3 regions of the Sphingobacterium sp. UME9 genome follow, and region 1 is predicted to be linked to each of the others. Evidence: riboswitches for the same ligand, from Rfam matches in the RefSeq annotation. Region 1 holds a riboswitch; each other region holds the start of a gene.

The links. A riboswitch is a leader RNA that binds a small molecule or an ion and turns the genes downstream of it on or off. The one in region 1 is predicted to bind S-adenosylmethionine.
Region 2: it holds a riboswitch for S-adenosylmethionine, as region 1 does, so the genes downstream of both, A9970_RS25480 (O-acetylhomoserine aminocarboxypropyltransferase/cysteine synthase family protein) here and A9970_RS22540 (5-oxoprolinase) in region 1, are expected to answer to the same signal.
Region 3: it holds a riboswitch for S-adenosylmethionine, as region 1 does, so the genes downstream of both, A9970_RS21305 (5-oxoprolinase) here and A9970_RS22540 (5-oxoprolinase) in region 1, are expected to answer to the same signal.

The regions. Positions count from the first base shown of each region.
Region 1 is NZ_LZZP01000013.1:804,787-815,568, forward strand. It holds gene A9970_RS22530 (TonB-dependent receptor) at 1-774, shown strand, start outside; gene A9970_RS22535 (DUF4374 domain-containing protein) at 828-2,060, shown strand; SAM-I-IV-variant riboswitch at 2,508-2,601, shown strand; gene A9970_RS22540 (5-oxoprolinase) at 2,634-2,897, shown strand; gene A9970_RS22545 (family 2A encapsulin nanocompartment shell protein) at 3,086-4,009, shown strand; gene A9970_RS22550 (family 2A encapsulin nanocompartment cargo protein cysteine desulfurase) at 4,033-5,751, shown strand; gene epsC (serine O-acetyltransferase EpsC) at 5,830-6,639, shown strand; gene A9970_RS22560 (cupin domain-containing protein) at 7,388-7,729, opposite strand; gene A9970_RS22565 (carboxymuconolactone decarboxylase family protein) at 8,104-8,826, shown strand; gene A9970_RS22570 (alpha/beta hydrolase) at 8,839-9,924, shown strand; gene A9970_RS22575 (alpha/beta fold hydrolase) at 9,940-10,782, shown strand, end outside.
Region 2 is NZ_LZZP01000013.1:1,502,193-1,512,974, reverse strand. It holds gene A9970_RS25495 (glutamine synthetase III) at 1-980, shown strand, start outside; gene A9970_RS25490 (TonB-dependent receptor) at 1,087-3,537, opposite strand; gene A9970_RS25485 (FUSC family membrane protein) at 3,881-5,908, shown strand; SAM riboswitch class I at 6,091-6,203, shown strand; gene A9970_RS25480 (O-acetylhomoserine aminocarboxypropyltransferase/cysteine synthase family protein) at 6,459-7,769, shown strand; gene metX (homoserine O-acetyltransferase) at 7,803-8,846, shown strand; gene A9970_RS25470 (homoserine dehydrogenase) at 8,884-10,065, shown strand; gene A9970_RS25465 (GH92 family glycosyl hydrolase) at 10,131-10,782, opposite strand, start outside.
Region 3 is NZ_LZZP01000013.1:518,691-529,472, reverse strand. It holds gene A9970_RS21325 (beta-carotene 15,15'-monooxygenase) at 1-1,098, opposite strand, end outside; gene A9970_RS21320 (HlyD family secretion protein) at 1,098-2,159, opposite strand; gene A9970_RS21315 (TolC family protein) at 2,159-3,436, opposite strand; gene A9970_RS21310 (DUF3050 domain-containing protein) at 3,701-4,471, opposite strand; SAM-I-IV-variant riboswitch at 4,682-4,775, shown strand; gene A9970_RS21305 (5-oxoprolinase) at 4,842-5,105, shown strand; gene A9970_RS21300 (RagB/SusD family nutrient uptake outer membrane protein) at 5,203-6,720, opposite strand; gene A9970_RS21295 (TonB-dependent receptor) at 6,726-9,902, opposite strand; gene A9970_RS21290 (glycosyl hydrolase family 95 catalytic domain-containing protein) at 10,014-10,782, opposite strand, start outside.

The sequences.
Region 1 (10,782 bases):
ATTCAGCCAAAACTACAGATTAGAGGATCTTACGAGCATGGAATACGTGTACCTACAAGCGGTGAGTTATTCGGCAATATGGACGCTTTGGATCAAAATGTGAGTTTGAGGCCTGAGAATAGCGACAATTTGAATCTTGGGATGATCTACAGCCCATCCTTTAATGATATTCATTTCTTGACGTTTGATGTGGCGGCGCTCTATCGATATTCGAGAGATTTCATACGTACAGAACTCAAGCGCAGTATGAATTCTACCCGCGCCCGTACAGTCAATCTACGTGATGTCAACAACAAAGGGGCGGAGGCCACAATACGGTATAGATATAAAAATGTGTTCAATGTTGGTGTAAATATGAGCTATCAAAATCTCATCAATCAAACCAAATATGAAGGCGGACAAGAAGATATGGTGAGTATCGTCTATAAGGACAGGCTGCCCAATATGCCTTACCTTTTTGGCAATATGGATGCCTCTTACACCTTTAATAAACCTTTTGGCGCAGATGGATCTCTCACCTTTGGATACCAACTTTATTATACGCACGAGTATTATGAAGGCTGGCCGAGCCTTGGAAACGCAAGCACTAAAATCACGATACCAACACAATGGAATCACAACGCAAATATGATTTACAGCTTTAAAGGTGGAAAATATAACCTGACGTTGGAATGCATGAACCTGACTGATGAATTGCTGTATGATCACTTCAAATTGCAGAAACCAAGCCGTTCATTTAATGCAAAATTCAGGTATTTCCTATTTAACATGTAAGTACGGTCAAAATTATAAAATGAAATATTAATGTTTAATCAAAATAGTGTTTTATGAGAATCAATAGATTATTAATTCAGTTAGCTACCTTTTCATTATTAGGCTTGGTAGCCTGTAGCAAAGACAATGTTAATGGCGGAGGAACCCCTCCAGATGATAGTAGCTCAAAAAAATATGTCATTGCGGGCATGTCCGCAACTGCGGAAGAATCCAAACAATATCTTTTCCTGGCAGACCGTCTCGATGAGGGAGAAATCACAGTCAAAGGAAATGGCTATGAGACAGCAGGTGGTACAATGTATGCATTGAACAATAAGGCCGTAACATTTAAATATAATCGGGGTGATCCTGGTAACGCCGAGGTGTTTCAGTTGGGTACAGACAATTTATTGAAAAAGACGGGAGCATTTAACATCAAATCAGTAAATGTCTTTTTACCTTTCAAAGCTCAGGACCACCTTATTGCCTATAATATCGGGCGTTCGTTGACCACACCTGGTACAGCTTACTGGGTAAATATTGCCGATAACCGTGTTGACAAGACCTTGGAAGTAGATCAAAAACTAATCTACGTAGACGGTAAGCATGTTGAGAATTATTTTGGATGGCCATACGCGATGTTTGAATTTGGTGATAAAATTTATGCGCCACTTTCTCCGGCATATGGTGGAACCGGCGTTCAGGATAAAGCTGACTATAAGGATCATGCTTTCGTGGCAATTTTTGATAAGAACCTAAAGTTTGAGAAAACAATCGAAGACAAACGCATGCCTTTTATTGGACAATATTATAATACCATTGGATTGGGACAGGTTTCTACGGGCGATATTTATGCCTTTTCAAATGGGGATGTGGAGTCTAGTAATAACCACTCTGCATTTCTGAAAATTAAAAATGATGCTTTTGATAAGGATTATTATTGGGATGTTGAAGCAGTTGCAAACATGCGAATTCGTGCAGGTTTCTTTATTAAAGACAATAAGTTTGTGTTGGTGATGGTGCCACGGGACGCGAAACAAGCCGAAGCTAGTGGTGTGAAACTGGCCATTGCAGATGTTGTTAAAAAGGAATTCAAATGGATTTCGGGTGTAGACACTAAAATCACCGATCCAGGTTATGGATTTCCGCTCTTTACGACAGATGGTAAATCTTACTTACCAATGCAAGAGGGACAAGCCTCCGTCTCTTACTTATACGTGATCGATGCGGATAATTATACGGCTAAACGTGGACTTAAACTTACCGGTATTAAAGATATCACAGGTGTAGGTATGCTAAAAAAATAATAGTTATATGTGTTGATTAAGAAGGAGGTGGCCCCAAAAGGTCACCTTCTTTTTTTAAGAAGGAATTTAAAATTTCCTTTTTTTAGAGGAAATTAGCAATGATGATGGAAAAACCAATTTGGGGACATGATCCGAATATTCAGGTACAAAGCTTCGCATTAAATCCCAAGAGGTAATTCTATTTGGGTATTCAAAACCAGGAGCTGGTCACAGATAAACTTGCTCAATGTCAATTTGTTTACTCCATTGACAAGTACGCCTAATCTTTAATTTAGATTTAGCTATTTTTTTGTTTTAAACTCTGATAGCTTGTACGCGAAGTAATTAAATGAAAGAGCAATTTGTTACTCTAAAGAGCGAAATGTAGGTGGCTAAAAGCGGATAAAAAATAAATAAAACGATTATTTTCAAAAAGATAAGAGAATTTAAATAAAATCTACTAACTTTATAGAGTATTCAGAATTGCATCGCGCGATACCAACCGAGTAGGATTACCACGGTGGTTAAATAATATGGGTTTCGGCCAAAAAACTGAATACAATTTATAGTTTAACCCTTAAATTTTTAAATTGTATGGCAACAACAAAAAGTCTTTATGAACACTTATCTGAAACGCTTATTCATTATTCGATTAACGAATTAATCCAATTTAATAATGATACGGTGTCGGGCCGGGGGTGGGGATCATCCAAAACGATATTTCGAGCCGCTCTGTTAAGCACCCTTTCCAAAAAGGGCCTTGATCTATCAAGTATTGTTTCGAGAGAAGACGGTTTTACATCGGTAAAACAAGTTGCGGTGAGATTGGAGGACAATAGGCTTGTGCCGATTGCTTAAGAATTAAAGTACTTATTACGACCTTTCTAATTGATTTATTAAACTAAATAATGAGGGGCAGACTGAAAAGTCTGCTCTAAAATTAAGATAGACTTTCTATCCTTCTTTTAAAAAAGAGTCTACTATCGAATTCGCACTCTTTTTCAGGTGTTCTTAATCTATTCCAAATTTCATTAAACTTTTACAATATGAGTGAAAAACTAACACAACAGACCGCCTTGGGCGATGTCGCTGCACGACACCTGGCAATTGCCACCAGAACCGTTCCACAACTTGAAAGTATCTCACCCCGATGGCTAGTACACTTATTGCAATGGACACCTGTGGAATCGGGCGTGTTTCGATTAAACAAAGTTGTCGGCGAAGACAGTATTCAGGTAGACTGTTCCAGACGTGATGAGAGTGTTTTGCCACATACATTTGTTGATTATGACGAAAGTCCACGGGAGTATAATTTAAATGCGGTCAATACACTGATAGACGTACATACGCGGGTTTCTGATCTCTACAGCAAGCCCTATAATCAGATCAGTGAACAGTTACGTTTGGCAATTGAGAAAATTAAAGAAAGGCAGGAGAGTGAGCTCATCAACAATGCTGATTACGGCATCTTGAGCAATGTCGCTGCCAAACAGATTATTAAGACCAGATCTGGAGCTCCTACACCCGATGACCTGGACGAATTGATCACAAAAGTATGGAAGCAGCCTGGATTTTTTCTGCTTCATCCCCTCACCATTGCGGCCTTTGGGCGCGAATGTACACGTCGTGGTGTCCCACCTCCTACGGTGTCACTTTTCGGTTCACAGTTTTTAACCTGGCGCGGCATCCCATTGATTCCCAGTGATAAAGTGCCTATTGTAAATGGGAAGACCAAAATTCTGTTAATCCGCACAGGAGAAGCACGTCAGGGAGTAATCGGTCTTTATCAGCCTAACTTACCTGGTGAACAGACGCCGGGCCTATCCATCAAGTTTACTGGAATCAATGATAAAGCCATTGCCTCTTACCTGATATCTTTATATTGTTCACTGGTCATTCTCGTAGACGATGCTGTGGCTGTATTGGACGATGTTGACATCACACAATACCACAGCTACAATTATAAATAGATCATTCCTTAAAAAATTTTACTATGTCTCATTTAGATATTGATTTCGAAAGATTTCTAACAGAAGAAGCAAATAAGTATTTTAAGGCAATTCCAACGGAAAACCTCGTATCTCGGGATCTTCCCCGACAGGAAATCTATGCTGAAAAACCGGTCTCTAATCCTAAACTGAGAGAATTCCATTTAGAAGATCCAGCAATCGGTTTTCATGATCCAAGTTTTCATAGGGAAAATGCTACTATCCCTGTAGCTGGGAATGGCAGTCAGCCAGGTATTTACAACCCAGTTCTTCCTCTTGCTACTGGCATTGATATAGAACCACAGGTCAATAAATTACCCTTTGCAGAAACGCATGAAAATCCACTTGACACACTAAGAGGGACATTGCAGCAATTAAGTGGTTTTATACACACTGCCCAGATACCACTGGCCGATAGTGCAAATTCATTCTATTTCATAAAGTCAGGGGCTGCCTTTGAAAATACGCCTACCTTGCCTTACGATACGTTGAAATCCCATTTTGACGTTCAGTCAATTCGTCGCGATTTTCCTATTCTCCAAGAAACTGTCCGTGGAAGGCCACTTGTTTGGCTGGACAATGCCGCGACGACTCAAAAACCACAAGTGGTTATCGATAGGATATCGCGCTTTTATCAGACTGAAAATTCCAATATACACCGTGCTGCACATGAACTTGCTGCACGTGCTACAGATGCGTACGAAGAATCGCGAAATGTCATTAAAAACTTTCTAAATGCAAGTTCACCCAATGAGATTATATTTACGCGTGGCACGACCGAATCTATCAACCTTGTTGCCAATAGTTGGGGAGACCAGCATTTAGGTCCAGATGATGAGATTATAATTAGCTATCTGGAACATCATGCCAATATAGTTCCCTGGCAGCAATTGAGTCAAAAGAAAGGTTTTAAGATCCGGGTAATCCCTGTTGACGAGCAGGGGAATTTGCTTTTTGATGAGTATAGCAAACTGCTCAGTTCCCGGACGAAATTAGTCTCTTTTACTCATGTCAGTAATGCGCTGGGTACAATAACACCGGCAAAAGCCATTATTGACTCGGCACATCGTGTAGGGGCCAAAGTACTGTTGGACGGGGCCCAGTCGGTCTCCCATATTGCGATAGATCTCCAATATCTAGATCCCGATTTCTTTGTGTTTTCTGGACATAAAATATTTGGCCCGACAGGCATCGGTGTGCTCTATGGCAAAGAAGACATCCTAAACAATACCCAGCCTTACCAAAGCGGAGGAAACATGATCCGAGATGTTTCTTTTGAAAAGACAGAATTTCATGCTGTGCCCAATCGTTTTGAAGCCGGTACTGGCAATATTGCCGATGCTGTTGGCCTGGGGGCTGCAATCCGATACGTGCAGGCTATCGGTATTGATAACATCTATCACTACGAGCATGATCTATTGGATTATGCGACCAGGTCGTTGAACCAGATCGCCGGGGTTACTTTGATCGGTACAGCGACAGAAAAAACCAGTGTACTTTCCTTTACCCTTTCAGGATACAGCAACAACGAAGTCGGTCAGGCGTTGAATGAAGTAGGTATAGCCGTTCGGACAGGTCATCACTGTGCACAGCCAATCCTGAGGAGACTAGGGTATGAGTCGTCGGTAAGACCCTCCCTTGCCTTCTACAATACACATCAGGAGATAGATCTCCTCGCGTTGACGGTGGAGAGATTGGTCAGTCGAAACAAACGATTTTACTAATTGAAAGTATGGCAGCTGGCGGTTAGGGGGATCGTTTAGCTGCCAGCTTTTTCAGGATATCAGTATAAAAAAGAAGAAATGGAAAAATTTTATAGTACTTTATTTGCCAGACAACAGGCTGCGCATGATATGCCGAGCAACGTTCGTATCTGGGAATGGGCAAGAGATGTATTTCGGCTTATGTTTCCAGAGCGTAATTCGAAAAAGCTGCTTACGGTAGAAGCCGTTAAAGCAACTTTTACAATTTTGGAAAATGAGCTATATGATCTTTTGCTGAACAGCAAAGACTGTATAAGCTGTGATCATCGCGAAATTGTCCAACGTTTTTTTGAAAACCTCCCGCATATCTATCATCTGATGCTTGAAGATGCTCAGGCTATGCTGGATGGCGATCCCGCTGCCAACAATCTAAGTGAGGTTATACGTACTTATCCGGGGTTTCTTGCGATTTGCATGTATCGCATGGCCCATCAGCTCTGGTTAGATCGGGTACCCTTGTTCCCCCGTATTTTGACTGAGTATGCGCATGAACGTACAGGCATAGATATCCATCCGGGAGCGACCATTGGGCGTCACTTTCATATCGATCATGGAACGGGTCTGGTTATAGGCGAAACAGCGGTTATCGGCGACTACGTAAAGCTGTATCAGGGGGTTACTTTAGGAGCCCTTAGTGTTGACAAGGTTTTAGCCGGTCAGCGAAGACATCCGATTATTGAAGATCATGTGATTATTTATGCGGGAGCAACAATATTGGGTGGGAATACTCGTATTGGACATCATTCGGTGATCGGGGGGAACGTCTGGATAACAAGCAGCGTACCTCCAGACACAACGGTGTTCCATAAACCACAGATCCAATTTATCCATTCAAAAGTTGATCGATGAGACTTTTTTGTAAATCTATCCCATGTTATCATCGATATGGATTTGAAGCGATATGGGATACCATTGATTAATGTACTTTTTAAAACAAAAAAGGTTTTCAAACGGGGAGAATGAAAACCTTAAATAACCAATTATAAACCTAAAAAATTTTATGATAATCAAAGATAAATATAAAGAATCACAATTTCAAAAAAAAACTACCTTTTTAGTAGTCTTTTTTTTATATAAACTGTTTTTCTGCTCAGACCTTGCCTGTAACTTCTTATCAAAGTAGGCCTTTATCTTTGAGCAGACTTTAATGTCTTAGCATAACTTAACCCAGAAGTTTTCGATCCATTCAGCCCGTGTAATAATGTTAATTAATTTTTTGTATCTCTGGACAAGCCAATTTATTATATTCAAGTTTTCAGATTAATTCGGGGCAGGAATCAAGAAGATAATGGCAAATATGCGCATCGTATCTTCAGTCTAAATCATGACAATACGAACGGGTATACAAATAAATAAAAGTAAATCCCTTTGGAATAAACTTCTAAAGGGATTTGTTGTTAACTTACATCTTACTTTTCCATGTATCAATGATGCAACCTCGCTTTCTGTATATCCTTTGCCTTGCTGATTAAAGCTTCTGCAATTGTTTCGATCTATTTCAGCAAAGTCATCAAGATTCTTTTGCGTTGAGCAGCTTAATAGTGTTAAAAATAAAAAGAGCTTAGCAGGCCAAACGAACTTTATTTTTAATGAACGATTACAAATTAATTCGATCTCCATGAGATTTCGGCTGTGAAATAACAAGAAATTCTAAATCTTGATTAGTTCTATTGAAAATTCTGTGCTTCTGATTTGCTTGGATATGAAAGCCATTGTTTTCTTCAACAACATATAATTCATTATCTACTTCGAAAGTTGCTGTACCCTTTAATATGTAAAAAAATTGCTGTGCCTTACTATGAAAATGTAAACTTTCTTTTGTTTCAGGTGGCATTTTCTCTTGAATCACACTTAAAGAATCAGACTTCAATAAGTGCCACCCATCACAATTTTCACCCCAAATATAATGCTCAGAATTGTCGGTATTTTTTACTTTCATTACCTATTCAATAAAATAATGTGATATTCAAAAAAGAAAAATGGTAATACGGAATCACAAGTATAAAGATATGCCAAATCAGGTCAAAAAAGAAATCGGATTGCACCCCAGTTTCATGGTCTCTAATTTATAAAACTACATTAGTGATCGTAGCTATTTTTAGGGGAGATTACAGTTCATCAAGTGTTCCCTTATGTTGATACCACAATAATACAAAATAAGCTGCTTCTCTAATGATTATGCTGGCTAAACAGTGATATTGGTAGCAAATTCCGTAATACGTATACTTTATCCCAATTTTTGATTAGGAACTTTGTATTATCAAATCTGATCGAAACGAAAATAGATCGTTAATAGCAAAAAAAGATATGGTTATGTTAAAACAAATAAAATCGATGCTGGTCCTGATAACTGTTGTATTCACCACAGCTGCCAGCGCCCAAACCAAAGAAAAGCAAAGTTTGAACAGCAAAGAACAGGCTATCGTAGGCATTTCGGGATTGGCAGGTAAAGGAGAACTATCAAAACTGAAAGATCAGTTAAATGCGGGGCTTGATGCAGGGCTTACCATCAACCAGATCAAAGAAGCGTTGATACAGGTATATGCCTACGCCGGCTTTCCGCGTAGTCTGAGAGGGGTACAGACATTTATGGCTGTACTGGATGAGCGCAAGGCAAAAGGAATTACCGATGTGTTGGGCGCTGATGCATCGCCGATTGTCAGTGAAAAAAGCAAATACGAACGCGGTAAAGCAATTTTGGAGCAACTGAGCGGTAATAAGGAAACCGGACCGAAAACCGGTTATGCCGCATTCGCACCGACTATTGAGGTCTTTCTGAAAGAACACCTATTTGCAGATATTTTTGAACGTGATGTACTCACCTATCAGCAAAGAGAGCTGGTTACAGTGTCGGTACTGAGTGGTATCGGCGGTGTGGAACCCATGTTGCGGTCCCATTTAAATCTATGTCTAAATGTAGGCCTCACGCCCGGTCAGTTGCAGGAATTTGTGGCTGTTATCAGAAAATCGGTGGGTGAAACAGAAGCAAATGCAGCACAAAAAGTACTGGATGAAGTCCTAAGCAATAGTAAGTAAAATAGTAAGAACATGAGAAAAACAAAAGCAATTTTAGCAGTAGCCGTTTTATTAACAATGACAACTATGGTAAAAGCACAGTCAATTCAAAAATCTTACGAAACCAATCCATTTACGTTGGTTTACGAAGGTGCTATCACTAAAAATGAAAAAGGAAAGGTCAATATCCATCCTGTTACATATAAATTAAATGGGTTAGACATTGCTGCCAACGTATACACACCTGCAGATTATGATCCCGCGAAACAATATCCGGCAATCGTGGTTGCCCATCCTAACGGGGGTGTAAAGGAGCAGGTTGCAGGATTATATGCACAGCGTTTGGCAGAAGCAGGTTATGTCACTATCGCTGCTGATGCAGCATATCAAGGAGCAAGCGGTGGGCAGCCACGTAACGTGGATAAGCCACAAAATAGAGTAGAGGATATCCATGGTATGGCAGATTTTATTGAGACCTACAAAGGTGTTGATAAAGAAAAACTAGGTGTGCTGGGTATCTGTGGCGGCGGCGGTTATACCTTGAAAGCAGTACAGACTGATAAAAGATTCAAGGCTGTGGCCACATTGAGCATGTTCAATTCGGGTATGGTGAGACGTAATGGCTTTATGAATTCGCAATATGCGACGATACAGCAAAGGCTGCGTCAGGCCACAGATGCACGTATGGAAGAAGCTGCAGGTGGAAAAGTTAAATATGTCGGTGGTGGCTCGGCAGCTACAGACGAGCAGATTGCTAAGTTGCCTTTTGAAATGTATCGCGAGGGAGCAGTTTATTATGAACGCAGCCATGCACATCCAAATTCAGGGGCATTCCCTAACTCAGGTGGTGTATATACCGTAAGCAGTCTTCTTGACCTGATGAGCTGGGATGCAACCGATCAAATCGAATTGATCGACCAGCCATTACTGATGATGGCGGGTAGTAAAGCGGATAGTTTTTATATGACTGCCGATGCTTTCAATAAAGCGATCAATGCAAAAAATAAAGAATTGTTTCTAATTCCAGGCGCTACGCATATTGAAACTTACTGGAAACCCGAGTACGTAGCGCAGGCTTTGAGTAAACTGGAAGGATTCTATAAACTAAATCTGAAATAATATAAAGAATATTTTATGCGTAAAATATCCATCTTATTTGCGGCGATGCTATCACTTACTGTTAGTGATAGCATCTTTGCACAGAGCTCGATAACAAAGCAGCCCTTGATGATCGAAGAGCAGGGGAGCTTTGCTGCAGGCGGTAGTATCATCACAAAACCCGGAACATACGATCCTGTTAAACGTGGGCCAGAAGGGCAGACTTTTCATGGCGACCATGCCTATGTTTTTTATCAGAAACCAGTGAATGCCAAAAAACTTCCCCTCGTATTTTGGCATGGTATAGGCCAGTTTTCAAAAACATGGGAAACCACACCCGACGGTCGCGAAGGATTTCAGAATATCTTTCTGAGACGAGGTTTTGGTGTTTATCTGCTTGATCAGCCGCGTCGTGGCAACGCCAGCCGCAGTACGGTTGAGGCAACGGTTACACCCACACCTGACGAACAAGATTGGTTCGGAACCTTCCGTGTTGGTGTATGGCCTAATTATTTCCCCGGTGTTCAGTTTTCAAGGGATGCCGAAACGCTCAATCAACATTTCCGATCGATGACGCCGAGTCTCGGTCCGATTGACGCGACTGTCGTCACGGATGCTACTGTAGCCCTGGCCGATAAAGTGGGGCCATTGATCTTGGTGACCCATTCACATTCTGGTGGATTTGGATGGATATCCGCGATCAAGAGCGCAAATATCAGAGCAATTGTATCTTACGAACCAGGGTCGGGTTTTCTATTTCCCGAAGGGGAGTTGCCGGCAGCTATTGAAAGTTCGGCGGGGCCTTTACAGGCTACGGCGGTTTCAAAAGAAGAATTTATGAAATTGACCAAAATACCGGTCGTCATTTACTATGGCGAT
Region 2 (10,782 bases), 700 kb from region 1:
TAGGTGCAAATGAGGCTCCGCCAGCAATTATTTCAATTTTCTTAGGTTCTCAATTGGATGAGCTTTTGGAAGAAGTTGAATCTGCTCGTGTTGCTAAAAAAGTAAAAGCAGAGGCAAACTTATGGCATGGTATTCCTAAAGTTCCTGAATTAAAATTGGACAATACAGACCGGAACCGTACTTCACCATTTGCTTTTACTGGTAACAAATTTGAATTCCGCGCTGTTGGTTCTTCTGCAAACTCTGCTTTACCGATGACCGTATTGAATGCAATCGTTGCAGCACAATTGATCGAGTTCAAAACGGAAGTAGATAAACAAATCAAAAAAGGCATTAAAAAAGATCTTGCAATCTTAAATGTTGTCCGCAAATACATCAAAGATTCAAAAGCAATCCGTTTCGAAGGCAATGGATATAGCGAAGAGTGGGAAAAAGAAGCTGAGGCACGTGGTCTTTCTAACATCAAATCTACGCCTAAAGCATTAGATGTTTATGTAAAAGAAGAATCTTTAGCCCTGTTTGAATCACTAGGTATTTATACCAAACGTGAATCAGAAGCTCGCCACGAAATCTTGCTTGAAAACTTCTATAAAAAATTACAAATTGAGGCACGTGTCATCGAAGAGATGGTTAACAACCAAATTGCTCCTGCATGTTTCATTTATCAAAACGAATTGATTGAAAATGTCAAAGGATTAAAAGATCTTGGTCTAGCGCAGGCAGCATTCAGCTCTCAATTGAACTTTGTAGAACGTATTTCAACACACGTAAATACCATCTTGGAGCAAGCTGAAGCAATGCGTCAGGAACGTAAAAAAGCAAACCAAATTGATGACGTACGTGAAAGATCAATCGCTTACGATGAATCGGTTAAACCATATTTCGATGTGATCCGTTATCATGTCAACAAATTGGAGAAAATTGTTGATGACAAAAAATGGCCTCTTCCAAAATTGAGAGAGATCTTATTTTTAAGTTAAGATAACTTCCCTGAAACAAAAAGAGCCTGCGATATCGCAGGCTCTTTTTGTTTCAGGGAAACGTTCGCTATCTCTCGCTCCTTATCTCCCCTCACAACAGTAGCTCCTATTTTTTTAACCGATTATCTTCATCATTATTACCAGCCTTCTTATTGACTGACTTAATATTCATATTACCAAAACGATAAGAAACTGACAATCGGATAACCCGACTATCATATCCATTTCGTATACGATAGTATCCATTTTCCTGATAACTCGACAATCTGCGCTGACCTCTTGTATTCAACACATCATTTACAGCCAACTTTACATTCAATTTTTTGTCAAGAAATGTTTTTCCAGCACCTAGATCGATACCATAGTAAGACTGAAAACTAAATACCCCATATACTGCTGGCGAAAAATAATTGGCTGTCAGCTCCAGATTTGTTGTTTTCCCAATTCGAATATCATGATTGGAACTTACCTGGAAAGATAACTTTTCCAATTGGCGTTGCGCTCCGGAATGCTCATCAAAACTAAACTTATTATAAAAAGCGCTGGCATTGTTAGAAATACTCCACCATTTAAAAAGCTTAACTGGTATATTGACATTCATGTTGTAATAATCAAAATAAGCCAAGTTTCGGTCTGTCTGTGCAATAGCTTTGGTCTCCGAATTGCTTTCTATGACCTGAGTGATGGCATCGCTGGTCCTCTTGTAGCCCAAACTCAATAAATAGCGATCTTTAAAAGTATAATTTACTTCATACGAATTAGTATATTGTGGATTTAAATAAGGGTTGCCATACTGATACGTGTATTGATCCAAATAATACACAAAGGGATTCAATGACCCATAATCAGGGCGGTCAATACGTCTGCTATAACTCGCACCAAGCTTGTGATTATCATTAATCTGTTGCTGTACAAATATTGATGGGAAAAAATCGGTATAGGTCCGTTTTGTTTGTTGCCCTAGCGTCACCGAATTTCCCAGGGAGCTCGTATTTTCAACACGCAGTCCAGTTTGTACCGAAAACTTTCCGAATGATTTATTTAGGCTGAAATAAGCTGCAGCTATATTTTCATTATACAAAAACTGATTACTTTGACCATTATTTTGCACAAACTCGCCTTGCTGATCCTGATCTTCGTATAACAAATTATTATCTGTTTTTACACGGCTATATTTTAAGCCCGCCTCAAGTTTCGTCGTTTTATTAAAAGGATGCACAAAATCGGTTTTAAAAACCAAAATTTTTGTCTTAGAAAGCATATCATTCCGGAAAATATTCGGTGATTTAAATTCTTCCCAATTTGCGTCCAAAAAACGGTTTCCAACAGTGCTATTGTCATTATTTTTCGAATATGAATAATCCCCATTAACGGTCAATTCAGTCCCTAAGGTATCAAATGTCTTTTTATAGTTAAGATTATAAGTGAGGTAATGGTATTTAAAATCTGACAAATTGCTTCCTAATACAATCGAATCAAGCTTTCCTTTTTGAGAGGCGATCAGATTGCTTCCCTCGCGTGTTGAATGGCCATTACTTACGTTACCGTTAACCACAAATCCAATGACCTCCTCTTTCCCCAGGTTAAAATCTGCCGCAAATTTGAAATTATGGCCTCGATAACGGAATTTCGAATAAGAATCCGAATTAAAAAAAGTCGTCCCAGTTTTGGTATCTACAGCCCTATCGATATCTAAATCATTAAATCCTAAGGCATTTGCGTAGTTATAGGAAGAAAATAAGTTCACCCAATTGTTACGATGGTTTATTAGAAAGCCGCCATCCGCCTTTGTATATTTACCTTGCCCTAAATTGAGGTTTAAACTAACATTACTTCCAAATTGCGTATTCTTCTTTGTCTTAATATTAATAATTCCTGCATTCCCTGCGGCATCGTATTTTGCGGGTGGATTGGTGAGTACTTCGATCGATGCTATTGCATTGGAAGCTGTATTTTCCAATAATCGCGATACTTCATCTGCAGAAAGATAAGTAGGCTTACCATCAATCATGATAATCACATTACTTTTTCCACGTAGATTGATCTTTTTATTGTCTAAAGTTACCCCTGGAACCTTTTGCAGGAGTTCCAATGCGTTATTCCCTGTTGCCAAAATACTGTTTTCAACATTGAGGACAACTTTATCAAGATGACTTTCAATCAATGGTTTCTTACCGATCACCTGTGCCTCACTCAGCACTTTACTTTCTACCTGTAAACGAATGGTATCCAGCACCTTGAGATCTCCCACACTCAGGACCATTTCAGCAGAACGATAAACAGCATACCCTACTGTGGACACCTGTAAGCTATACTTGCCCTCGGGGATCGCAGACAACACAATTTCTCCATTTTCGTTGGATAAAGTTCCTTTTAACAAGATATCATTGGGCTTACGAAACAGTGAAATATTTGCAGCTACAATAGGCTGATTGTCTTGTCCAACAACGACTGTACGTAATTCCCCTCCGTCAGACTGTGCTGAAACGGGTCCGGCAATAGAAAACAGGAATAAAATAAGAGAAAATAAGAGCAATTTAATTTTTTGTGGTTTCATAATGTAATTTCTTTAGGCTATCGATTAGATAGTCAACTTCATAATAATGACAACAAACCTCGTGTATTCATTACACGTTGACCAGTAGAAATAGATAGATCGTCCGATTCACTCGGTAGACAACCAAATAACATCGGTAAACCATATCCTTCACTGATCGATGCTAAAGCCGGTAAAATCATCCCAGCTAATCTTGAATCTCCAAAAAGCACAGCGCAAGAAAAGCACATCGAATCAAAATAAAAATTCAAAAAATAAACTAAAATCAAAACAAATAAATTGTATACAAAAAATATTAAGCATAATATTTGTATTTTTGCACAGAAAATTAGTAAACTGATTAATGAGCACTGTATCATTGAAGAAAAGATTCTACCGTATTTATATCCTTATGATACGATTTATGCATGGCGAGCATTCTGGAGACGCATTACGTAATGTTTCCATCAGCATCTTGCCAAGTTTGGCGATCTATTTATTGGGAGCGCAAGCGAGCACGGCTATTGGAATCGGTGTCGGATCGTTGTTAACAACACTCACAGATCCTCCTGGAAACAGAAAAGATAAACTTTCTTCTGCTCTCGTATGTATTCCCACCTTCTTTGTTGCATCCTTGTTTACAGCGATTGTATTTCCGTATCATTGGCCCTTGGTTATACTGCTAGCGGCGGCCGGTTTTATATGTACGTTATACGGTCTTTTTGGAGCTCGTTATGCTGCAATTGGAAACATGACATTGATTCTCATGAGTTTTGTTATAGGAATGGCCCCGCAACACCCCTTTGCGGTTAGTTTACAGATTACAACAGGTTCCATTATATACTACTTTTTTAGCCTTTTACAAGCCTATATACAACCTTATCGCTCGCTAAAACATGCGATGGCCAATGGTTTTCATGGATTGTCCCAATTTCTATTGATACGATCACAGTCTTACGATCCCGATATTCCTTTGAATATAACGTACAGCCGCGTAGGCAAAATTCATGGCCAGATCAGCGAACAACAGGAACAAATCAGGTCCCTTCTTTTTCGAGAAAAAAAAATCATAAGCCAACAGTGGCATAAAAGCAATTATTGGCTCAGTCAAGTTTATGGATTAATTGACCTCCATGAGTTAATCATTGCGCTTGATCACGACTATGATGCGATTCGCAAAAATCTTGCAGACACAGGCAGCCTCCCTTTAATTCGTCACACAATCAAATTATTAGCTTTAGAAATTGATAGCTTTTCACAACCTAACAAGAGGTTTCGGTATGCGCATCAATTATATCATAATAACTTTAAAATAAATGCCCTCTTACAGGATTTAAAAGAAATTCAAGAGCAGCAGGCCAGTCAAGCAAAAAGTATATTAGGTTCGATCATAAGCAACATCGAAGCAATTATTGAAGTACTCAGCCGAATTCAGGTAGCTTTTTATCAAAATCAGGAAATTCAGGATAAGATTGACAGCAGTGAGTACCAGCAATTTATCAATCGACCTTTGCGCAATCTTGCTGATCTAAAAAGTAAACTCCATCTGAATAACCCGCTTTTCCGATTTGCAGTTCGAATGGCTCTTCTTTTTGGAACAGGCGCATTGATCGGTATTTTATTTTTGGATTTTAAATATACCTATTGGATCTTACTGACGATCGCCATTGTTGCCAGACCAGCATTTTCAATGACAAAAAAGCGTAATATAGAGCGTATTGTAGGCACATTCTCGGGTATAATAGTTGGTATATTCTGCTTAATTTCTATTCATTTTCTCCCAGCTCTCCTTACCATAGCTGCATTAGGTCTTTTCGGATTCTTTTTGTTCAACCGATCTAATTATATGGTCAGTGTCATCTTTATTACCTTGGGAATTGTGATTGCGCTCAATTTGTTTGAAGGCAATATCAATCTCATTTTAGGCAGCCGAATACTTTTCACACTCATTGGAGCATTCTTGGCTATAGCAGGTTATTTCTTGATACCTGTACGCCAAAGCACAGGCATGGTTCAGCTGGCAAAAGAGGTATCCCTTTACAACGAGCATTATTTCCAAACCATCAATAACCGTCTGTCGGACGAGAAACAAAGTTCTTTTGATATACGACTGGCTCGCAAAAAAGCGCAGACTGCCATGGCGCTATTTTCAGACGCTATAAATCAAATGAAAAAAGAACCCGAACACAAATGGATGGATTGGTCACATATCCACCATTTTCAAGCACTCTCTTATCAGGTCAACTCCCATTTGGTGGGTCTTTCACTATCGTTAAGCAAAAAGACGAATCGCCACCTAGCGTATGATATCCATAGTAGAATTGATGCACTTAAACCTCTTTTAACAGATTTAAATCAAATTGCGGAACGGATCAACTTAAAGAAATCATAATACCCGATTGACAGTTATTTATCCGGTTTCATCCGACGATATGCGATCCCGATCGGTATGTTATTTAAAATTCCTTTAACTAAAAAATAGCTTTTCTTTTGCTTTAATAAAAAAAGAGTTTATATTTGTGTCGTCTTCGAAAGAAGATTTCTAATCAACACCTCCCTTAATCAGTAGGTCTTGATTTATAAAGAAGTGGCGAGAGACTGGCTCAATGACCCACTGGCAACCTTCAATTTGTTTGAAAAGGTGCCAATTCCTGTCCAAAACAATATCGTTTTGGAGCATATAAATGACATAAGACAATGATTATTAAACTACTGAAGTCCATTAAAAATTCAGGTTCAACACAAGTGAACCACACGATAAGCGAAAGTGTAAGTCATCGTACAACTGTATTGATGCGAATGCGTATGCATATGCACTTCCATGCTTGTTAAAAATCATTTCCTTTTTCTTGGATAAAGATTTAACAGACCCTTCAACGAGGTGTGTATGCTTCTCTTTTTACTTAGCAATTTCTTTTTGAACCCTTAAAATCTGATATATTATGTCTTCAAACAAAAATTTAAAATTCGAAACTCTTCAGGTTCACGCTGGCCAAGTCGCTGATCCTACTACGGGATCTAGAGCAGTTCCTATATATCAAACAACATCTTTTGTATTTGAAAATGCCGAACACGGCGCGAACTTATTTGCTTTAAAGCAGTTCGGCAATATCTATACACGGATTATGAATCCTACTACGGATGTTTTCGAACAACGTATTGCGGCACTGGAAGGTGGAGTCGCTGCTGTTGCTGTTGCATCTGGCCAGGCAGCACAGTTTATTGCATTAAATAATATCTTGGAAAGTGGTGACAATTTTGTTGCCGGATCCAACTTATACGGCGGTACATTCAACCAGTTTAAAGTTTCTTTTAAACGCCTGGGCGTCGAAGCTCGTTTTGCAACGGACGCCGAGGCAGATAAAATTGAAGCCCTCATTGATGATAAAACAAAGGCCATCTATGTTGAAACAATTGGAAACCCAAGTTTCAATATTCCAGACTTTGAGAAAATTGCTGCCGTAGCAAAAAAATATGACTTACCGTTAATCGTCGATAATACTTTTGGAGCTGGGGGTTATTTATTTAAACCTTTGGAGTACGGTGCGAATGTGGTTGTTGAATCGGCTACTAAATGGATCGGTGGACATGGCACAAGCATTGGCGGTGTCATCGTCGACGGCGGAAACTACAATTGGGGCAACGGAAAATACCCTCAATTTTCCGAACCATCTGAAGGCTATCATGGCTTAGTTTTTTCCGAAGTTTTCGGTGAAGGCGGACCGTTTGGAAATATTCAATTTGCCATTCGGGCACGTGTGGAAGGGCTTCGGGATTTCGGGCCAGCACTCTCCCCTTTCAATTCATTCTTATTATTACAAGGGCTTGAAACGCTGTCTTTACGGGTGCAACGCCATGTAGATAACACTTTAGAGGTAGCTAAATGGCTTGAGGCGCATCCACAGGTAGAAAAAGTAAACTATCCGGGCTTAAAAAGCTCTCCGAGCTTCGCTAACGCACAAAAATACCTTAAAAATGGCTATGGTGCGGTGCTTTCTTTCCAGCTCAAGGGTGACGCAGCACAGAAGGCCAATAGCTTTATCGACAGCTTAGAATTAATCAGTCACTTGGCCAATGTTGGCGATACGAAGTCATTGATTATCCATCCAGCAGCGACTACTCACCAACAATTGAGTGATGAAGATCAAGCCAATGCTGGAGTGTTCAAAGGTTTATTACGTCTTTCTGTAGGAATAGAACATATTGATGACATCAAAGCTGATTTACAACAAGCTTTTGATAAAATTAAATAATCAGATTTTTTCGGCTTAAAACGTAAACGTAAAATGAGTAAGCATATTTATCTGCACCCGGAGCCTTTTGTATTTGAAAATGGAAGAGAGCTTACTGATTTACAAATCAGTTATGAAACATTTGGCAAACCCAACGCAGATCGCAGTAATGTGATCTGGGTTTGCCATGCACTTACGGCTAATGCAGATGTACTGGATTGGTGGTCCGGTCTTTTTGGAACAGGTGAATTGTTTGATTCAAACGATTATTATATTATCTGCGCCAATGTCATAGGATCAGCATATAATAGCAGTAATCCGCTATCTGTAAACCCAGCTACTGGACAGCCTTACTACCTATCTTTTCCTGAATTTACAGTAAGGGATTTGGTCAATGCACATCAATTTCTTGCAGACCACCTGGATATCAAACAAATAGAAATCCTTATTGGCGGCTCATTGGGCGGTCAACAAGCATTGGAATGGGCCGTATCGCACAGTATAGCCATCAACCATCTAATCGTCGTTGGAACAAATGCCGTCCATTCACCATGGGGTATTGCATTCAATGAAAGTCAACGTCTTGCCATAACAACTGATCGAACCTTTTACGCTAATCATCCCGATGGTGGAGCTAAGGGTTTAAAAGTTGCACGCGCTATGGCACTGTTGTCTTACCGCAACTATACAACGTATGCCAACACACAAAAGGAGGATGATAACGAAAAACTCGATCATTATAAAGCATCCTCCTATCAAAACTATCAGGGTGAAAAATTGGTGAAACGCTATAATGCGTACAGCTATTACTTCCTAACCAAAGCAATGGACAGCCATAATTTAGGTCGTGGAAGACGATCTATCGAATCCGCTTTAGCGAGCATTGACTGTCCAACTTTAGTACTGAGCGTCAATACAGATTTGTTGTTTCCTCCACAAGAGCAACAATTCATCGCTCAACATGTTCCGAATGCCTACTATCAGGAGATTGAATCTACCTATGGCCACGATGGATTTTTGATCGAAACAAAAAAACTCACAAAAATCATCAGCAACTTTCTGCGGGAACAAAAAGAATACATAAACGAATTAGTATAAGAGAATAAATAATATATAAGAGAATTTAAGAAAAGATATGAGTAATAAATTAACAATAGGGATGTTTGGGTTTGGTGTAGTAGGCCAAGGTCTTTACGATATCATCAAAACCAAAAATCTTAATTTGGAAATCAAAAAATTTGTCATTAAAAACGGAGATAAAAAGCGCTCGCTACCAGCAGATTTATTTTCTACCGATGCCGAAACAATTTTAGGTGACCCAGAAATTAATACTGTTGTCGAACTAATAGATGATGCCGAAGCAGCCTATCAACTAACTGTTCGTGCCTTGAAATCGGGAAAAAATGTGGTATCTGCCAATAAAAAAATGATTGCCAGCCACCTGGAAGAGCTGGTTGATATCCAACATGAATATGGCACCAGTTTATTGTATGAAGGTGCCGTTTGCGGAAGTATTCCCATTATACGGAATTTAGAAGAGTACTATGACAATGAATTACTTCATTCTGTCAGCGGTATTTTTAATGGCTCTTCCAACTATATTTTATCTAAAGTTTTCAATGAAAACCAGCAATATACAGACGCTTTAAAGAAAGCGCAAGAACTTGGTTTTGCAGAGACAGATCCCACCCTTGATGTAGGCGGATTTGACCCAAAATTTAAAGTATGTATTGTTGCTTCCCATGCGTACGGAATCTATGTCAAACCAGACGATGTCTTTAATATTGGTATTGACAAATTGGGACAGCAAGATATTCGTTTTGCTAAAGAAAAGAACCTCAAGATCAAATTGATACCAACAGCAAAAGAGATCGATGGCAACAAAGTTGTACTTTATGTATTACCACGCCTAGTAGGCAAAGAGAGCATGCTCTATAATGTAGAAAATGAGAACAATGGTGTATTGGTAAAAGCTGCCTTTGCAGACGAGCAATTTTTCTATGGTAAAGGAGCAGGTGGACACCCGACGGGCTCTGCTGTGCTATCGGATATCGCTGCCCTTCGCTATGGATACCGTTATGAATATAAAAAACATTTAGAATCCAGCACATTAAATTATAGCCAAGATTATTTAATTAAGGTTTATTTGAGATACACAGATGATACACTGATTGAAAAGTTAAATTTCAGTGAAATCACAGAACGATATTACGCACCAGATTTCAAATATGTCATAGGACATATTAATCTTCAACAAATCGCAGCTCACAAAGCTGATTTGGATCAAGAGGGCAATTTTATTGCTGAAATCGCGTAGGCAATCAACAAACCAACCTACCTTGAAAATAGCCCCGAATGGGGCTATTTTTTTATTGCTTAAATTTAGTTGTCTTTCAACTTGAGGTCTAAAATCCCACCTTCTACCAGGCGTTCAAAAGGAAGCTGCCAACCTTTCCACAGGCGGTTATTCAACCGAACCTGATCAACAATATAACTATTGGGCTGCTCTTTCTTCACCTGAATGATAAATTTATTTTTTCTTAATTTCTCCGGTAATTGTATCGTTACCCGATCGAAAAGTGGCGCGCCAATCTGAAGTGCGGGCTTCTCGGTGGTGAGACTTCGGACGTCGAATAGACCGATACTCGACAAGACATACCATGCTCCAAGCTGTCCTTGGTCTTCGTCTTGTCCGTAGCCATAGCCATGTATTGCATCATTACCATAAAACTCATTGCAAATTGCCCGTACCCATTTCTGACTTAAATCAGGTCTACCAGAAAAATAGAACAGCCAAGAGATATGCAGGTTTGGTTGATTACCATGATTATAAAGACTTTCAATCCCTGCGAAAGCGTCAATTTGTGTACCGCCTCCAAACACATTCTTCTGCGACACCGTAAAAATACTATCCAACCGTTGATTAAACAGGTCCTTTCCAACCAGTTTAACCAATTCTTGTGGGACATGCGGAACATAGAAGGTATACTGCCAAGCATTTCCCTCCTGAAATCCACGCCATGGTTCATAAGGG
Region 3 (10,782 bases), 290 kb from region 1:
AAAATGCGCATCATTACCCTGCCCCTCAAAGGAGAAAAACATCCATTGGTGAAACAGCAGCAAGCAACAATAGCCCGAAATCCAGATCCATTTTACGGGGCGTTGCCCAAGCATCCAATACAATGAGCCTAGAACACCAGCGACAATACCAGCGATATTAAACCACTGGATATAGGACAAATGAATAGGATCAAGTTGAATAACCTGTACGAGATATTGATTTGAGATGGTCAAGGAGAAGCGCTCGATATACATCATGTACAAAATCAATAAGCCCAAGAGAAAGTTCCTGTTTTTAAAAATCGCCAAATGAACATACACACGCCTGAGCACCATTTGCCGAACAATAAAAAGAATAAGCAACGCTAGACCTACCCCTAATATGATCAGCATATGCTGATCGTTAAACCAATAAACTTCTTGTCCATACACCATTAAATAGCCAAAACTGACAATCACAAGACTATAGAAAATGCAGCTTGCCCAGTCTAATGAAAACAAAGGGTAAGGGCGTATATGTCGTATGGAGCGCATCGACAGCATAATGAGCAATAAACCTGGTACAAATGATAATGCAGCGTATAGATAGAGCTGATCAAAATTGAATGAATCGATAAATTCAGCCGTGACGAAAGTATTAAATGGGGAGCTGCAGAGTAACATACCAAAAAAGACAGCATAACTTACTTCCTTAGCCCGATCGCTTTTCAACCGTGAGAATATCATGGATATCGATAAGTTTACGGCAGAAGCAAACAACATCCCTTGGAAAAAGCGCAGGCCATATACCCAGCTGATATCGGTGATGCTGTACATCAAAAAGCAATTCAATAGCTGTAGAAGATTAAAAATAATGTAGTACTGCTTGATTGGAAAGTATAAAAAAAAGCGTCGTTCTAAAACGTAGAATCCAACAAAACCAGCATAAAACAAAATGATCAGGAACTGGACATCACTGGGTTGGGCACCGTAAAATCCAGCGGTGACATTTGTATTTGCACCTGGCAGGAAAAATAAGACCATACTCGGCATCAAGCTACTAAACAGGATAAGCTTGATCAACCACTCCGGTACCCATTCTTTAAAAATTCCTTTCACTATTTCTGCTTTTTTGATACCGACACATTCACATTCATTCCCGAAAGAAGCTGTTGCGCTCCCCTTTGCTTATCCAGCTCGATGCGCACAGGTACGCGTTGAACAATCTTCACAAAGTTGCCCGTTGCATTATCTGGCGGCAAAAGGGAGAATGCAGATCCTGTAGCCGGGGAGATGGAAATAATTTTTCCATAAAATTTTTGATCCGGATACGCGTCAGCAACCACCTCAACCCTATTGCCAAGATGCAAATAACGGAGTTGCGTTTCCTTAAAATTAGCCGTTACCCAGGTTGGGGTTTCTCTATTAACGATAAAGCCCAAAACTTCGCCAGCACTTATCATTTGACCTTTTTCAATCGTGCGTTTGCCAATCTGCCCATCGTAAGGTGCGCGAATAACGGTATAGCCGACATCAAGCCTTTTACGGCCGACAGCTGCCGTTAAACGAACACGTTCGGCATCGACCACACCTTTTTTCATATCCACATCATGCACACGTTCCTGTGAAGCCTGTAATTTATGCTTTAACGAAGCCAGCTCACTCTTATACACATCCAACGTCGCTTTTACATCCTCCAGCTGCTGTGCCGTTGCAGACTTTTCCTGAAACAAATAATTATATCGATCATATTCCAACTGTTGCTTGGTTACCCGAGCCTCCCCGGCAGCAATGGAGGTGCGTAAAGATTCATGTTCCGCCTGAAGAATTTCCTTTTGACTATGAAGAACATTGATCTCTGCAGCTTCCTTATTGACGGATGCCGCTACCTGATCAGCCTCATATTTATATTCCTTATTATCAATAAGCAACAAGGTATCACCCCGTTTAACCAATTGATGATCGTGATAATGCACAGAAACCACATATCCTCCCACCCGAGAAACAATGGGATTGATATATTGCGTTACCTGTGCATCATTTGTGTAGATATACCGCAGTCGCATCCATAATGCTTGAGCGCCCCATAACAACAAGGCCAACAAGACAATTCCAGCCAACCAGTTGGTAATTCGAGTGAGTTGTGCCTCCACAACTGTTCTTCGTGATTTAGGTTTCATTAGATAGTACCCTTCAAAAATTCGATAAAATAATAGTGTTTCTGTATCGCAATATGTGCGGTTTCAAGATCAAAAAGTGTTTTTAGGTATTGCATATCAGCATCCAAGAGATCTGTAATCAAAGCCGATGATTTAAAATACCTGTTTTTTATAATTCGTGCATTTTCCTGCGCCAACGCCTTATTGTTTTGACAGACCTCCTGCTGCTTAATAGCCAATTGATAATCCAACAAGGCCTGTAACAGCTGATTTTCCAGAATCTCCTCTTCATGATGGTGTTTTACCTCTTGTCGATCCAATGCGATCTGTGCTCCGCGCACCACGTTTTTATTGAGATAGATAGCCGAGATCGGTATGTTTAATTTGAGTCCTGTGATACTCAGATTATACCAGCTGGGATTATAGGGATACAAGAAAACCTGTGGATTGGCAAAGGTGAATGTACTGGTCAATCCCAACTCAGGAAGATAATTTGATCGTGCCTGTTTGACCGACAACTTCTTCAAAACCACTTCCTGTTCGGATTTTAGGAGGGAAAAAGCATGGCTTCGCGCTTCGGCAACAAGCGCTTCATAGCTGGGGTTTTCCACTTGAAACTGCTCGGGCAGGGGCACAATCTCCGCTGTAATGCCGCCAATAAGCTGCAGCTTCTGATTTGCAGCCTGAATATCATGACCGATCTGCACGAGCAACAGTTCCCGCTTCGAAAGCTCCAACGAAATACGCAAGACGTCACTGTGTAATACCACGCCCGCCTTATACAGATGCTCAATCTCTTTGAGCTGTACCCGTTGATCAGCAATATCCTGTTCAATTAAAGATCGGTTACTATACGACAGTTCCAAATCCAAAAAAAGATTGCAAACCTCCAATTTCGTCTGCGCTGCGGCATTCTTCCAATCGATTCTGGCCAGCTCATTTTCCAATTTTTTGGACTCAATTTTCATTAGGTCCCGATGCCCATTGTAGAGGTTCAGATAAAAATCCAGGCCGCTATCGTACAAGTAATGAATGATATCATGCTGGGAAGGTTTATTTAAAAGACCCTGGTCATACACAGGCATATTACTTGCATAACTAGCAGAAGCTCTGGCGGAAATCTTAGGGAGCAACTCCATGCGTTGCTGCTGTACTGCCACCTCAGTTTCTTTGAGCTGCAAATAGGACTGCTCAATGTATTTACTGTTCTGTAGCGCTTTGTTGATCATGTCTTTCAGGGACATGCGCAAAGAATCGAGGGCGAAGGTGTCCGAAATAGCGAATACTAACAATCCCATGGTTAGTATGCCTTTTGCCCAATAGGGAGGAAAAAAGTTCACGTGTGCTATGTAATTTTTTTGCGTTGCAAACTTAGACACTTATTGGAACTTGGATTTCTTCACAAACGCCAATATGTTATGAAAAAAAGACATTTTTTCATCAATTCAAACAAAAAGACCAATATCTGCCAAGAAGCCCTTACAATATCCTTTTTTACAGCACATAAAAAAGGCCTTTCAAATCATGATTTGAAAGGCCTTTCTCGACGGTATAATAATAGATTATCCGTATAAGGAATCTTCTATTGCATTCCACAACTGTATTCTTTTTTGTAGCGCAATTTTACTGATCTCTTTCATTTCTGTCCATTTAACCTCATCGTCCTTCCCGAGATCTGTGATCATCTGCATCGCCAAAGGCCCGTGCTCATCGCCATCAAGGTCAATATGACGTTGAAAATAATAGATAAAGCTGTCCAGATTGGCTGTAGGGAAGTTTGTTTTAATTTCTTCCAAAATAGAGGTAAACATTCCCGGGATAAGATCTTCGCGTCCAAATGTAAATGCAGCAGCAATTTTATGCACCTCGCCCTCAGCAATCACTTCGAATGTAAAATTCAAAAAGTCTTTGATCCGCTTGTCCAATGTGGTCGTTGCAATGACATCGAATATGTTGTTCGATTTTTTTGCGTGAGCAATAAATTTGTTGACCAGATGAAGGTCGGCACCCATGGCATCCATGGCGTCCAGATACATCTCAAAATGGCTCAAACGGCGGCCATCAATATATTCATCCGACTCCTCAGCCAATACAATTTCGTTGATTAGATAGCGTGTTGATGGATGCTCACTCGCAAACCAAGGTAAAGTCGTACAGGTCAATTTAATCTGTAAAGCTTTTAGTAAAGACATAAAATCCCATACAGCGTACACATGCCCTTCTGTAAAAGAACGTAGATTCTTGATCGTTTTGATCTTACGATACAAAGGGTGTTGCAATAATACCTCGCGTTCGGCAGCAATGTATTCGTTAATTTCCGCAATTCTATTCATGGCGCAAAAGTATTGTCTTATCTCTGTTTTTAAAAGTATTTTCGATGAGATTACAGTAACATGATAAATTTTTCGTCCAGCTATCCGCTTCATAACCAAATCACAGCCAACAACGCGCCTCGCTTTTGACCGCCCTATTCCTGTTGCTAACGTTCATTTACCCTTAAAAACAAAAATATTTTTTATTATAAAAAATAATCTACTATATTTGTAGAGTATTCAGAATTGCATGATGCAATACCAACCGAGTGCAGGCACCGCGGTGGTAAATTAATACGGGTTTCGACCAAAATAAACGTCGCTGAACGATTATTTTCCCAACAAGATCTGGATACAGTTTATGGTTTAATCCTTTAAATTTTTAAATTGTATGGCTACTACAACAAATCTTTACCAACACTTACTGGAAAAATTCAGTTATTACTCAACAGATGAACTGATACAGCTCAACAATGACACCATCTTGGGACAAGGCTGGGGTTCAGCCAAGGCAACCTTTAGAACAGCTTTGATCAGTACGTTCTCCAAAAGAGGACTGGATCTTTCCAACATCATTTCCAAGGAAGACGGTTTTACCTCGGTGAAGCATGTCCCTGTACGCTTGGAACAGAATGTCCTGATTCCTTTACAATAATCGTTATCGGCAAAAAAAGCGCGCATCGAAAGGACTTCGTGCGCGCTGCTGTGGTTGGTTTAGGAAATTGCCGATTTAAAAGAAGGCGATAATCTTATTATTTATAGTTTGGATTCTGAATTAACACACCTGCGCTTTTCTCAATTTCTGTTTGTGGTAATGGCCAGCGGTAAAATTTGTCTTCAAAATGATAGGGCACTTTACTGTCTTTGACCGCATTGAGTACTTCGCCTGCGATATGCCAACGAATCAGGTCGTAATGCCGTAGTCCTTCGAAAGCAAGTTCAACCCTTCTTTCGTGGCGGATACGGTCGCGCATTTTTTCCTTGGTATAACCGGCAGGGAACCCGGGCATCTGAACGCGGCTCCTCAGGGTATTCATGGCATCGTAAACCGATGGGTCTGGTCCGGCGATTTCATTTTGTGCTTCGGCATACATCAATAACACCTCCCCAAACCGCAGTACAACCGCATCCTGTTGGCTCAATGTTGAAAAGCCAAAAGGTAAGTTGGCCGGATCCAAAAATTTCAACACCCCATAACCTGTAGGCCGCGGATTGGACGGTGTATGGATCTTACCGCCGCCAAAGTCAGGATGATCCACGAAAATTGTTTTGCTCAAGCGCGGATCCCTATCTTTGAAGGGATTGGCTCGGTCAGTCAAGGGTGATTCACCATAAGGCAGACCATCTTTGCATTCATAGGTATCCACCAGGTTTTGTAAAGGTGAAGCAGCGATCCAATCGCCTAAATACATGTCCCAGGGGGCTGTATTATTCGGTGCCAGAAAATTGACCGAAAAGATAATCTCGGTATTGTTCTTCTGTGTTGCATCGCGAAAGACATTTTCAAAAGCCGTACTCAGAGTATACTCTTTCATGACATCGGTGCATAAGTCTTTTACCTCTTTCAAGATTGCTAAATCGGGCAGCCCTTTGTCGCCATAAGCCGCAAACAGTAAAACCCGTGCTTTCAAGGCTTTTGCTGAACTTGCGGTCGCATGCCCCCCATTATTGAAATACGGCTTAGCCGCTAAGTTGGCGATCCCAAAATCCAGATCGGCCCGAATCTGTTTTAGGATATTCTCTGCAGTTTCCTTTGGCTGACGCTGATTCTCCAGACTGAGGGAAGTCAGCACAAGCGGCACCTCACCATAAATACTGTACAATTGGAAGTAAACAAAAGCACGGATAAAGCGGGCTTCGGCTTCCATGTTCTTCTTCTCCCCATCGTTCATATCGGAGCCGTTATAGCTCTGAAGCTTCTCGATCAGGCGATTGGCACGTCCTATTCCCACATAAGCATCGTTATAAATTCCGGTTTCATACCCCCCTGTGGTCGGATTTAAATTCCCACCTACGATTTCATTGACGCTACCTGAGTTGAACTGATTGTAGCCATTGTCGGTCAGACAGTCCCGGAAAGGCATCCCATAGGAGAAAGCCTCACTCTGCAACGAGGCATATACCCCCGCCAAGGCATTATCAAAATCCGATTTTTTGCTAAAATAGTTGTCCGAAGCGATCTGATCCAAAGGATTGAGGTCCAAGGCACTGTTACAGGAACCCAAAAATAGTCCGGATAGCATCAACGCTGTTATAAATTTCTTTTTCATAGCACTTAAAAGTTAACTTGTACACCAAATGAATAAATCTTGTTTTGTGGATACTGCACCAGATCACCATTTCCATAGCGTTCAGGGTCCAAGCCCTTAAATTTGGTCGCAGTAAGGAGGTTATCACCCGAAAAATAAACCCTTAGGCGGTCAATTTTATATTTTTTCAACAGCCCTTCAGGTAAAGTGTATCCGAACACAAGATTTTTCAACCTGAAGTATGAAGCATCCTGTATAAAATAGCTGGAAGCACGGCTGAATTTCTCTGGAGCACTCCAACCCCAATAAATACGGGGCATCGTTGTCGAAGGGTTTTCAGGTGTCCAACGGTCTAACCAATCTTTTGTCGGCGGGCTACCCTGTACAAATGGCGTTACGCCCCAGCCCGAAACATAGGATTTGACGCCATATACTCCTTGTAAAAGAGCCGAAAAGTCAAAGCCCTTAAAACTTGCACTTAGATTAAAACTATAGTTCAGTTTTGGATCTACACCGGAAATAATTGTTCTGTCGTTCGCATCTATTTTTCCGTCCCCATTGACATCCCGATACTTAAGATCTCCTGGTAGTGTATTATCATTAAACTGCTTAGGCGCGCCCGCTACTTCGGCATCGGATTGAAATATGCCGATGACTTCGTAGGTGTAAAAGCTGTCCATCGCATAGCCATTTTTTTTGATCGTATAGCCGCCGATTTCAGGCTCGCCAAATTTGACCAGCTTGTTTTTGAAACGATCGAGGTTTGCACCGAGCTGATAGCGTAAACCTTCCAATGCTCCCGTAGTAATCTGATTACGATAAGTAATTCCCAACTCAACACCTTTATTCTCGACAATTCCATCATTTACGTAAGGTGCTCCCAAACCAACGATTGCAGTAATCTGTGACTGCCTTAGAATATCAGTCGTCCTCTTTTTATACCAGTCAAAGGTGATATCTAAATTTTTAAACAGACTCAGGTCCAATCCCACATCGGTCATCGTTGTTGTTTCCCATTTAATAATCGGGTTGTTTAACCCTTGTTGAGCGACACCTGAATTTAGCGTACTATTATCAAAAGAATAATTTCCGGTAAGTCCCAATACGGGTTGATACGGATAGTTGCCGGTATTCTGATTTCCGAGTTGGCCCCAAGATCCACGGATCTTCAAATTATCCAGCCAACCGGAAGCGAATTCCTTAACAAAAGATTCTTCCGATACACGCCAGCCTGCAGAGAAAGAAGGAAACGCTGCCCAACGGTTTTTACCGTAAAACTTGGAACTACCATCGTAGCGCATATTGGCTTCCAAGAGGTATTTCCCCTGATAATCATAGTTCAATCGGCCGAAATAAGAGATCAGCGCCCATTGGTTGGCGGTTCCGTTTGCCCGTTGAATATCCGATCCCCCCGCATTTAATTCCGTTAGCGTATCGTCGACAAAATTCTGTCTGAAGCCCTGGAGGTAGGTATACTTACTTTTTTCAATGCTATATCCGGCCTGAGCTTTGAAATGGTGTGCGCCAAACGCGCGATCATAGTTGAGGTAAGTAAATAAATTGGTGTATATCGTTTGCTGATCCTGATCCGTAAGGCCCTTTCCAAGATCCAGTGTTGTTCCCAGCGTGCCCGTATGGTAGTAATATTCATCCAACGTTGATTTATAATCCTTGTACTTGTCCATATTGAAATTATAGGCACCTTTGGTATACCAGGAAAGACCTTTAAACAGCTGTACCTCCATCCAAGCCTGTAAATTGGCTGCATAGTCATCGGTATTGTACGTGAATTTCCGATCCAATACGGCCATAGGATTTTTATTGTTGTACTCCCAGTCGTAAGCTTTGTAAGTATATCGCCCGCTACCATCCGGCAAAAATGGGCCATAGGTTGGTGCCTGCGACATGGCCGAAAGGAACAGGTCTTTGGATCCGCCTGGAATAGATTCGGTATGTCCTGTTTTGAGCAAGATATTTGTTCCGAATTTAATACCTTCCGAGATTTTGGTCGTCAGATTGAGACGGGCGGAATAACGGTCGTAGTTAAAACCTTTGATCATTCCATCCTGATTGACATAACCCAAGCCAACATTAAAGGTTGTCTTCTCGTTTCCGCCCTGGATACCAAGATTATGGGTATAAGTGGGTTTCGTTTGGAAAATAAGCCCCAGCCAGTCCGTATTTGGATATTTTACAGGATCGTTGCTATTGCGATAGGCAGCAATCACATCGGCGGGATATAGGCCATCGTTGAGATTGGAATTCTTACGTGCTTCGTTGTATAATTCCATATACTGCGCCGAATTGGTGATCAGATCAAACATTTTCGTGGGCTTATAGATACCCACATTTCCGTCATACTGAACGGTTGTTTTTCCCGATTTCCCTTGTTTTGTCGTAATCAGAATAACGCCATTGGCTGCACGCGAACCGTAGATTGCTGCGGAGGCTGCATCTTTCAGCACACTGACATTTTCGATATCATTGGGATTGACGTCGGAGAATTTGCCCTGCACACCATCGATGAGCACCAGGGGATCTGATCCGGCGCCGCTAAAGGTGCCCTTACCACGAATGCGGATGGATACGCCTTCATTGCCCGGTTCTCCCGAGCCCTGATTGATTTGTACGCCCGGGATTGCCCCCTGCAGCATGGAAGCCGTATTGACAACGGGCCTTTTGATCATATCTTTGCCACTCACTGTAGCCACAGCACCAGTTAGGTTTACTTTCTTTTGCGTACCGTAACCGACCACAACGACCTCTTCCAAACTCGACGAAGCGTCGTTCAGCTGCACATTCACGGTTCCCTCATTGGCAGCAACAGCCATTTCCCTGGTTTCAAATCCCAGTGAAGAGAACGTCAGTACGGCAGTTCCACCCGTCAGGCTGAGCTCGAATTGCCCCTGCTGATCCGTTTGCGTTTCCTGGCTTGTATTTTTGACCCGTACTGTCACACCGGGTAGCGGGCGCCCTGTATTGTCCAGCACTTTTCCTTTTATCGTACGCTGTTGACCTATCCTATCGAGGACGGTGTAAGGGGCTTTTTCTGTTGATGCAAAACGACGGTCTGTCGTCCTTAGTGATGCTGCTGAGCCCGTGTAGGGTACAGCTATCGAAAGACAGAGTGCCATTATACTGGCCTCAGGACCGAAGGACAGGCCCTTGATCAAAGGCCATTGTCTTGTCTTTTCTGTTTTCATATTTACTTTTTTTGTTTATAAGGTGCTTTTATCTTGAAATTTTTGGCACAGAGCATCCCCTATCATGCAAAAAATTGCATGATCCAATTCTCTTGAGGACGCTATGTTTTGTTATTTTTCTTTTGTACGATAGGCGATCCAGTTATGATCTATACATACGTTAAGTTGTTGTGATTTGGCTGAATAAATCTGATAGTTCAGTATCTTACCATCTTTCCATTCCATATCTAGTGTGTGATTTCCCTTGATGCGCATGCCCCTCACCCGGCCTTCTTTTTTCCAGGCCTGAGGCACCGCCGGTAGAAGATACACCGTATCCTGATGGGACTGTACCAGCATCTCAGCAATGCCAGCTGCTCCACCAAAATTACCATCGATCTGAAATGGGGGGCCTGCTGTTAGCAAATTGGCGTAAACACCACCACCGGCGCCATAATTGATATGTGTATCGACACGTGGGGTCATGAGTTGCCGAAATAATTTATAAGCCCGTTCGCCTTCATGCAATCTGGTCCAAAAGAGTAGTTTATGGGCAATGGCCCAACTCGGTCCATCATCCCCCCGCACATCTAAGCTTTTTTTAGCGGCAAGCTGCCAGTCTGGATGTTCGTCATAACGAATCAGATAGCCTGGATACAAACCGTACAAATGCGAGATATGCCGATGCTGCGGATCCACCTCTTCATAATCTTCGATCCATTCCATGATGCGGCCATCTTTGGCGAGCTGCACAGCTGGTGCTAAACGTTTCAGTTGCGCCGCAACCTGCGTTAAAAAAGGATCCGATTGTTTGCCCAATAATCCCGCTGCATGGATGATATTTTCAAATAATTCGCGTACGATCTGATTATCTATCGTTGGCCCCATCGTAACATTTGCC